2 regions of the Paenibacillus tianjinensis genome follow, and region 2 is predicted to be linked to the other one. Evidence: a T-box and tRNA genes for the amino acid it is inferred to sense, from the RefSeq annotation. Region 2 holds a T-box; the other holds one or more tRNA genes.
What was found. The T-box of region 2 lies ahead of tyrS (tyrosine--tRNA ligase). A T-box ahead of a tRNA ligase gene usually reads a tRNA of that ligase, here a tRNA-Tyr.
Positions count from the first base shown of each region.

Region 1: it encodes a tRNA-Tyr, which carries the amino acid that the T-box ahead of tyrS (tyrosine--tRNA ligase) is inferred to sense. The anticodon was not compared.

Region 1 covers NZ_CP070969.1:140,510-143,908, reverse strand. The annotation lists gene JRJ22_RS00725 (PucR family transcriptional regulator) at 1-549, opposite strand, end outside; gene JRJ22_RS00720 (NAD(P)/FAD-dependent oxidoreductase) at 653-1,609, opposite strand; tRNA gene JRJ22_RS00715 (tRNA-Lys) at 1,755-1,827, opposite strand; tRNA gene JRJ22_RS00710 (tRNA-Tyr) at 1,835-1,920, opposite strand; tRNA gene JRJ22_RS00705 (tRNA-Phe) at 1,924-1,999, opposite strand; tRNA gene JRJ22_RS00700 (tRNA-Asp) at 2,024-2,101, opposite strand; tRNA gene JRJ22_RS00695 (tRNA-Thr) at 2,118-2,193, opposite strand; tRNA gene JRJ22_RS00690 (tRNA-Val) at 2,223-2,298, opposite strand; tRNA gene JRJ22_RS00685 (tRNA-Met) at 2,307-2,383, opposite strand; tRNA gene JRJ22_RS00680 (tRNA-Ser) at 2,410-2,501, opposite strand; rRNA gene JRJ22_RS00675 (23S ribosomal RNA) at 2,585-3,399, opposite strand, start outside.
Region 2 covers NZ_CP070969.1:2,465,827-2,469,225, reverse strand. The annotation lists gene JRJ22_RS10845 (GNAT family N-acetyltransferase) at 1-420, shown strand, start outside; gene tyrS (tyrosine--tRNA ligase) at 415-1,668, opposite strand; T-box leader at 1,757-2,014, opposite strand; gene JRJ22_RS10835 (transglycosylase domain-containing protein) at 2,152-3,399, shown strand, end outside.

The sequences.
Region 1 (3,399 bases), 2.3 Mb from region 2:
AATTAACCATTCTTTCTCCTGCAGGGGGATAAGTAAAATCTCATTCTCGAAATAATTGCGCAACAGCTTCATCAGCGACCGGTAGGTCAGCTGCGGATTATGCACATTCTCACTGACCAGCAAAAAAGGGACCATATCCCCGAATAGGCGGCCCTTAAGCGTCATATCATCAGGAATTTCAGCATCATTCTTCTCTTGCTCGAGCTGTGAGTTAAGCCAGCCGCTTAGCTGACGGGCTTCGACCTCGCCCTCTTCTTTTAGGCCGGTAGCCTTAAGAGCAATAGCATAATTGCGCGCCGCATAATTGACCAATTGCAGCTCAAGACCCGTAAGGCCTTCCATCTCCACCCATACCGCAGTGATCCGGCCTTCATTCTCATATAAAGGAACCCATAGATAACCATCGTGCGTAACAGGCTGTTCCTGCTCTTCCGTGCCAACGCCAAATAGGGAAGCTGAATGCTGCCGTCCGAGCTGTTTGATTCCGGCTCTCTTTCCGGTGAGCTGCTCCAATTTTTGACGCAATGCCTCACTATCCATCGTCACCATTCTCCACCACTTTTGCTCTTTTCGCCTATTTTATCATATTCTGCAGCATTGTGCGGCCAGGCCTATCTGAATGATAAGTGAAACTTGATCCTCTCCTGGAAAATCAGCGTTTCTTCGTACTCAAAGCCGCGGACCTGGATAATGGCAATACAATGGGGTTTATTTTTTTCAATTCTTTATGCATCCAGATCCCAGCTATCGCCCCTTCACCCATAGCCACCGTAGCTTGCTCCGCATGAACGGCAACGTCGCCGGCTACCCACAAATGCTCCACATTCGTCATTAAGGAACGTCTATTTACCTCAATATGTCTGTTTTTATGAAGCGTGACCCCCAGCTGGGCGGCAAGCTCGGAATGAACCGCATTTCTCCCGAAGGCAATAAACCCGCGCTCTGCCGGAAGGTGAGTGCCATCCTGTAAAGCCACTTCTATAATCATCCCGTCATTCTCTTGTACGATCTGGGTAGCAGCTTGTTCAATATAGGTAATTCCCTCTGCCTGGAGGCGTGTGAGATTGTCCTCAGACACTGGCTCATGCTCATGATTAATGTAGGTCAGGTCTCCCGTACGTTCCCGCAAAATAAAAGCCATATGGGCCCCAGCATCACCAGAACCCAGCAGCACCGTCTGACGGTCCTGTATCTCAAAGCCGTCACAGTCAGGGCAGACGTAGACAGATTTGCCAAGTGTCGGTACAAGTCCCGGCAGTTCTGGAAAGCGATCCATTACCCCTGTAGCCAGCAGTAAGGTTTTGCTTTCGTATTGTTGGCCTCGCTCTCCTGTTAAGAGAAAGAGCTGTCCATACTTATCCGCTTTAACGACCTTGTCTGAGATGAATTCCACACCGGCCAATTCAGCCTGCCGCCGGCCTCTTGTACGTATTTCCTCACCCGATACTCCATCCGGCCAACCCAGTATATTATGATAGGTCCGGCAAAGATTTGATCTGCCGCCTCCTGCATCAATTACCAGCACCCGGTGTGCGGAGTACCGTCCTAATTGAATCGCCGCCTGAAGTCCGGCAAATCCGCCGCCAACAATAATTGCATCATATATCATAGAAATCACTCATTTCTGCTCAGCATTATAAACTTATAATTAAACGAAGCAAGAAATTTTAAACTTGATGACTACAAAAGGGCTGATTTGAGCTCTGAAAACACAAAAAAGCCACCATCCGAAGATGATGACTTTTTGTTTGGAATGAGCCATGAAGGACTCGAACCTTCGACACCCTGATTAAAAGTCAGGTGCTCTACCAACTGAGCTAATGGCTCGTAAAACTGGTGGAGGCTGATGGATTCGAACCACCGAACACGTACGTGAGCAGATTTACAGTCTGATGCGTTTGGCCACTTCGCTAAGCCTCCATATGGTGGCGCGGGAGGGAATCGAACCCCCGACACAAGGATTTTCAGTCCTTTGCTCTACCGACTGAGCTACCGAGCCAAAAACAAGCCTTAAAACATAAAATGGCGGAACCGACGGGATTCGAACCCGCGATCTCCTGCGTGACAGGCAGGCATGTTAGGCCAACTACACCACGGTTCCGCATTTGTGAAAATAATGGTGCCGGCGAGAGGACTTGAACCCCCAACCTACTGATTACAAGTCAGTTGCTCTACCAATTGAGCTACACCGGCACAGTGTGAAAATATTCTTATAATGAAAATGGTGGAGGCTGAGGGGTTCGAACCCCCGACCCTCTGCTTGTAAGGCAGATGCTCTCCCAGCTGAGCTAAGCCTCCGGGAAATATGGTAGCGGCAGAGGGGATCGAACCCCCGACCTCACGGGTATGAACCGTACGCTCTAGCCAGCTGAGCTACGCCGCCACAATAATTAGGTTTTGGATTTAAAATGGCGGAGAGAGAGGGATTCGAACCCTCGCACCGCTTACGCAGTCTAACCCCTTAGCAGAGGGTCCCCTTATAGCCACTTGGGTATCTCTCCAAACGATATGGTGCCATGTAAATCCATTCAGGAACCTTAATTCCTGAAAACTGAATCCGAAACAAATCTGCGTTCTTCGAAATTTGGATAAGCCCTCGACCGATTAGTATTGGTCAGCTCCATGCATTACTGCACTTCCACCTCCAACCTATCTACCTCGTCGTCTTCAAGGGGTCTTACGTGTTGGGAAATCTCATCTTGAGGGGGGCTTCACGCTTAGATGCTTTCAGCGCTTATCCCGTCCGTACGTAGCTACCCAGCCATGCTTCTGGCGAAACAACTGGTGCACCAGCGGTACGTCCATCCCGGTCCTCTCGTACTAAGGACAGCTCCTCTCAAATTTCCTGCGCCCACGACAGATAGGGACCGAACTGTCTCACGACGTTCTGAACCCAGCTCGCGTACCGCTTTAATGGGCGAACAGCCCAACCCTTGGGACCTACTTCAGCCCCAGGATGCGATGAGCCGACATCGAGGTGCCAAACCTCCCCGTCGATGTGGACTCTTGGGGGAGATAAGCCTGTTATCCCCAGGGTAGCTTTTATCCGTTGAGCGATGGCCCTTCCATGCGGTACCACCGGATCACTAAGTCCGACTTTCGTCCCTGCTCGACTTGTAGGTCTCGCAGTCAAGCTCCCTTATGCCTTTGCACTCTTCGAATGATTTCCAACCATTCTGAGGGAACCTTTGAACGCCTCCGTTACTCTTTAGGAGGCGACCGCCCCAGTCAAACTGCCCGCCTGACACGGTCCCCGTACCCGCTTAGGGTACCAGGTTAGAACCTAGATACGATCAGGGTGGTATCCCAACGGCGCCTCCGCAGAAGCTTGCGCTCCTGCCTCTACGGCTCCCACCTATCCTGTACAGATCGTACCCAAATTCAATATCAAGCTGCAGT
Region 2 (3,399 bases):
CTTGGCATTACTGTCGATGAAGTAGTAGATAATCTCAGCTCCGGACAAGAACATCACCGCCGTTATATACTCGATATTGCCGGCATCCCTGCAGGAGAGATGAGCTGCAGGCAGACTGCTCCCCACACTGTAGAGATAGGCATCAAAATCTGTCTGCTGCACCAGCAGAACCAGGGATACGGGACTGCCTTTCTGAAGATGTTAATCCGCTACTTATTCAAGGAGCAGGGGATCCACACAATCCAGCTGGATACGAACCTCAAGAACTACAGAGCGCAGCATGTATATAAGAAGATCGGCTTCCGGGAATGTGCTGTTCATTATGATACCAGGCGCAACCAACTTGGTGAGCTGCAATCCTTTATTGATTATGAATTAACCAATGAAGATTATTTAGAGCATCCGCCGATCCCATTATGACAAGCTCAATTTAGCAAACTTCCGCTTGCCTACCTGAATGATATCCTCGTCTTGCAGCTTGAATTCCCCGTTTGGGTCCTCTAGTTTCACCCCATTCAGCTTCACTGATCCCTGCTGGATACTCCGTCTTGCTTCACTGTTAGAGCTTGCAAAACCGAGGAGGATCAGCAGCTTGACCAGCGTGAGCGTGCCATTCTCCAGTACATCAGCCGAAATAGTGTGAGTTTCAATATCCTCCGGCAGCCCGCGCTGCTGAAAGACGGTGATGAAATGCTCCTGCGCGGCCTCCGCTGCTGCTTGACCATGGAACATGCGTACAAAGGTACGGGCCAGCTGCATTTTGACATCCCTTGGATGTGCCTTCCCGGAAGATAGAGCTTCCTTAAGCGTATCCAGCTCCTCATTGCTAAGGTCCGTAACCATTTCATAGTATCTGGTCATCAGCTCATCCGGAATAGACATCGCCTTCCCGTACATTTCATTTGGTTCTTCATCGATACCAATGTAATTACCGAGGCTCTTGCTCATTTTCTTCACTCCGTCCAGCCCTTCGAGCAGCGGCATCAGCATGACAACCTGCGGTTCCGCCCCGAATTCCTTCTGCAAGGTGCGTCCCATCAAAATATTGAATTTCTGATCCGTACCGCCGATCTCGATATCCGTCCTGTTCACAACCGAATCCATCCCCTGCATCAGCGGGTAGAAAAATTCGTGAATGCTGATGGCCTGGCCTCCCTGGAAACGTTTGGTGAAGTCGTCCCGCTCCATCATCCGCGCCACGGTTACTTTTGCCGATAAGTTCACTACCTCTGCAAAAGTCATCGGACTCAGCCAATCCGAATTGCATAGGATCTGTGTCTTTTCTGGATCAAGGATCTTGTACACCTGCTGCTTGTAAGTCATGGCATTACGCGATACATCTTCTTCACTTAGCTGTTTCCGCGTCTCAGATTTACCTGTAGGGTCCCCGATCCGTCCGGTGAAATCTCCGATGATCAGCTGGATGACATGTCCAAATTCCTGAAATTGGCGCAGCTTATGAAGTACGACCGTATGCCCGATATGAATATCAGGCGCCGAGGGATCAAGCCCCAGCTTTATATTCAGCGGAACCCCGGTCACCACAGACTTTATCAGCTTGCCTCGCAATTCCTCCTGCGGTACAATTTCCATTGCACCACGTGAGACCGCTTCCAGCTGCCGCTCGACTTCAAGCTGCTGCGGGGGTGTTAAGTCTTTCCAATTCATAAATACTCCTCCTTAAGAATCTGTCCGTGCAACGTGAAAATTCATCGTTTCAGTTCAGCAACACAAAAAGAGCCTCTCACTCATCCCACAAAGGGACGAGCAAAAGACTCGCGGTACCACCCTAATTAAAGATCCAGCCGCGTCCGGACGCAGCCGTAATCCTTCACTTCATTGCGATAACGGGGTACGCCCCGGTTCCGGACTACTAGGCAAGCACGTTAGCGCCTGATGTTCCTCCGGACAGCTCCAGACTGTAATTCAAAGGGGCTTGCTGCCGGTTCGCACCACCCACCGGCTCTCTGAAACACTTGGCATCCCTTCTACTGATGTCCTTCAATGCTTTTATGATATCCAATTGAGTAAATTAATACCACATCTGCGTTTAATAAGTCAACAGCTCCGATAACCGGTTTCCGGGCAGAAGCGCATTCAAAACCGGCAATTTGTGCTATAATAGTTCCGTTAAAAGGAGGATTATCGTCGATGGTTGAGGAGAACAAGAAGAAGACCGCAAAACAGCGTCCCGCGCGAAGATCCTGGCTCCGCAGGTTCGGTTCAGTCGTAAAGTGGATGTTTATACTCGGCATCCTGGGCATGCTGTTTGCAGGCGGTGCCGTGGCAGGCTATGTCACTTCCATAGTGAAAGATGACCCTGTGCGCTCCGAAGAATTGATTCAGCAGCAAGTCAGCCAGAACGCCATCACCGGCTTTGCTTATTTCCGTGACGGCCAGCCTATTGGTCAGCTTCGCACTGAAGAAGACCGCAGGCTTATTGAATTTAATGATATCCCGCAGCTAGTGATCGATGCCGTCCTCGCTATAGAGGACAATAATTTCTATAACCATAAAGGAGTCGATTTCAGCGGTACCCTGCGTGCCGTCAAACAGAAGCTGCTTAATGAATCCGTTCAGACCGGAGGCAGTACACTCACCCAGCAGCTGGCTAGACGTGTATTTTTGAACCTGGACCGCACAGAGGACCGCAAAGTAAAAGAAATCCTGCTGTCTTTGCGGCTGGAGCGTTTTTTGTCCAAACAGGAAATCATTACGGCCTATCTTAATAAGGTTCCTTTCGGTAACGGATCTAACGGATACAATGTATACGGCATTAAAGCTGCAGCCAAAGGGATTTTCGGGCTCGATGATCTCGACAAGCTGAATATCGCTCAAGCCGCATACTTAGCGGGGCTCCCGCAGCTTCCCTCCAAGTACTCTGCTTTTAACGGAGTGGGCGAATTCAACGAGACTGCCTTTGGCCGTGCCATGGAACGCCAGAAGCTGGTACTGCGCCGGATGCTCGAAGAGAACAAAATCACCACCTCGCAATATGATGAAGCGTTGCTGTTCGACATCAAATCTTCTTTAGCCCCGCACACGAAGAAAGCGTACGCTACATATCCTTATCTGATGCTTGAAACGGAGCGCAAAGCTGCCGAGATCCTGCTGTCGTTGAATGAAAACAAGACCGATGCAGCAGATCCCGCCGCTTCTAATGATGATACCGTACTTCTCGAGGAAGCACGCCAGCAGCTTATGACCGGCGGTTACCGCGTATACACCACGATTGACAAAAAAGTGTACAGTGCGATGCACAGCATTTCAGAAGACAGTGACAACTTTACGAAGGACAGTAAATCAAGAGGCAAGGAACAGACTGCGGGCATGATGATCGATAACAAAACCGGAGCGATTCTCGGGATGATCGAAGGCCGTGACTTTAATATCGAGCAG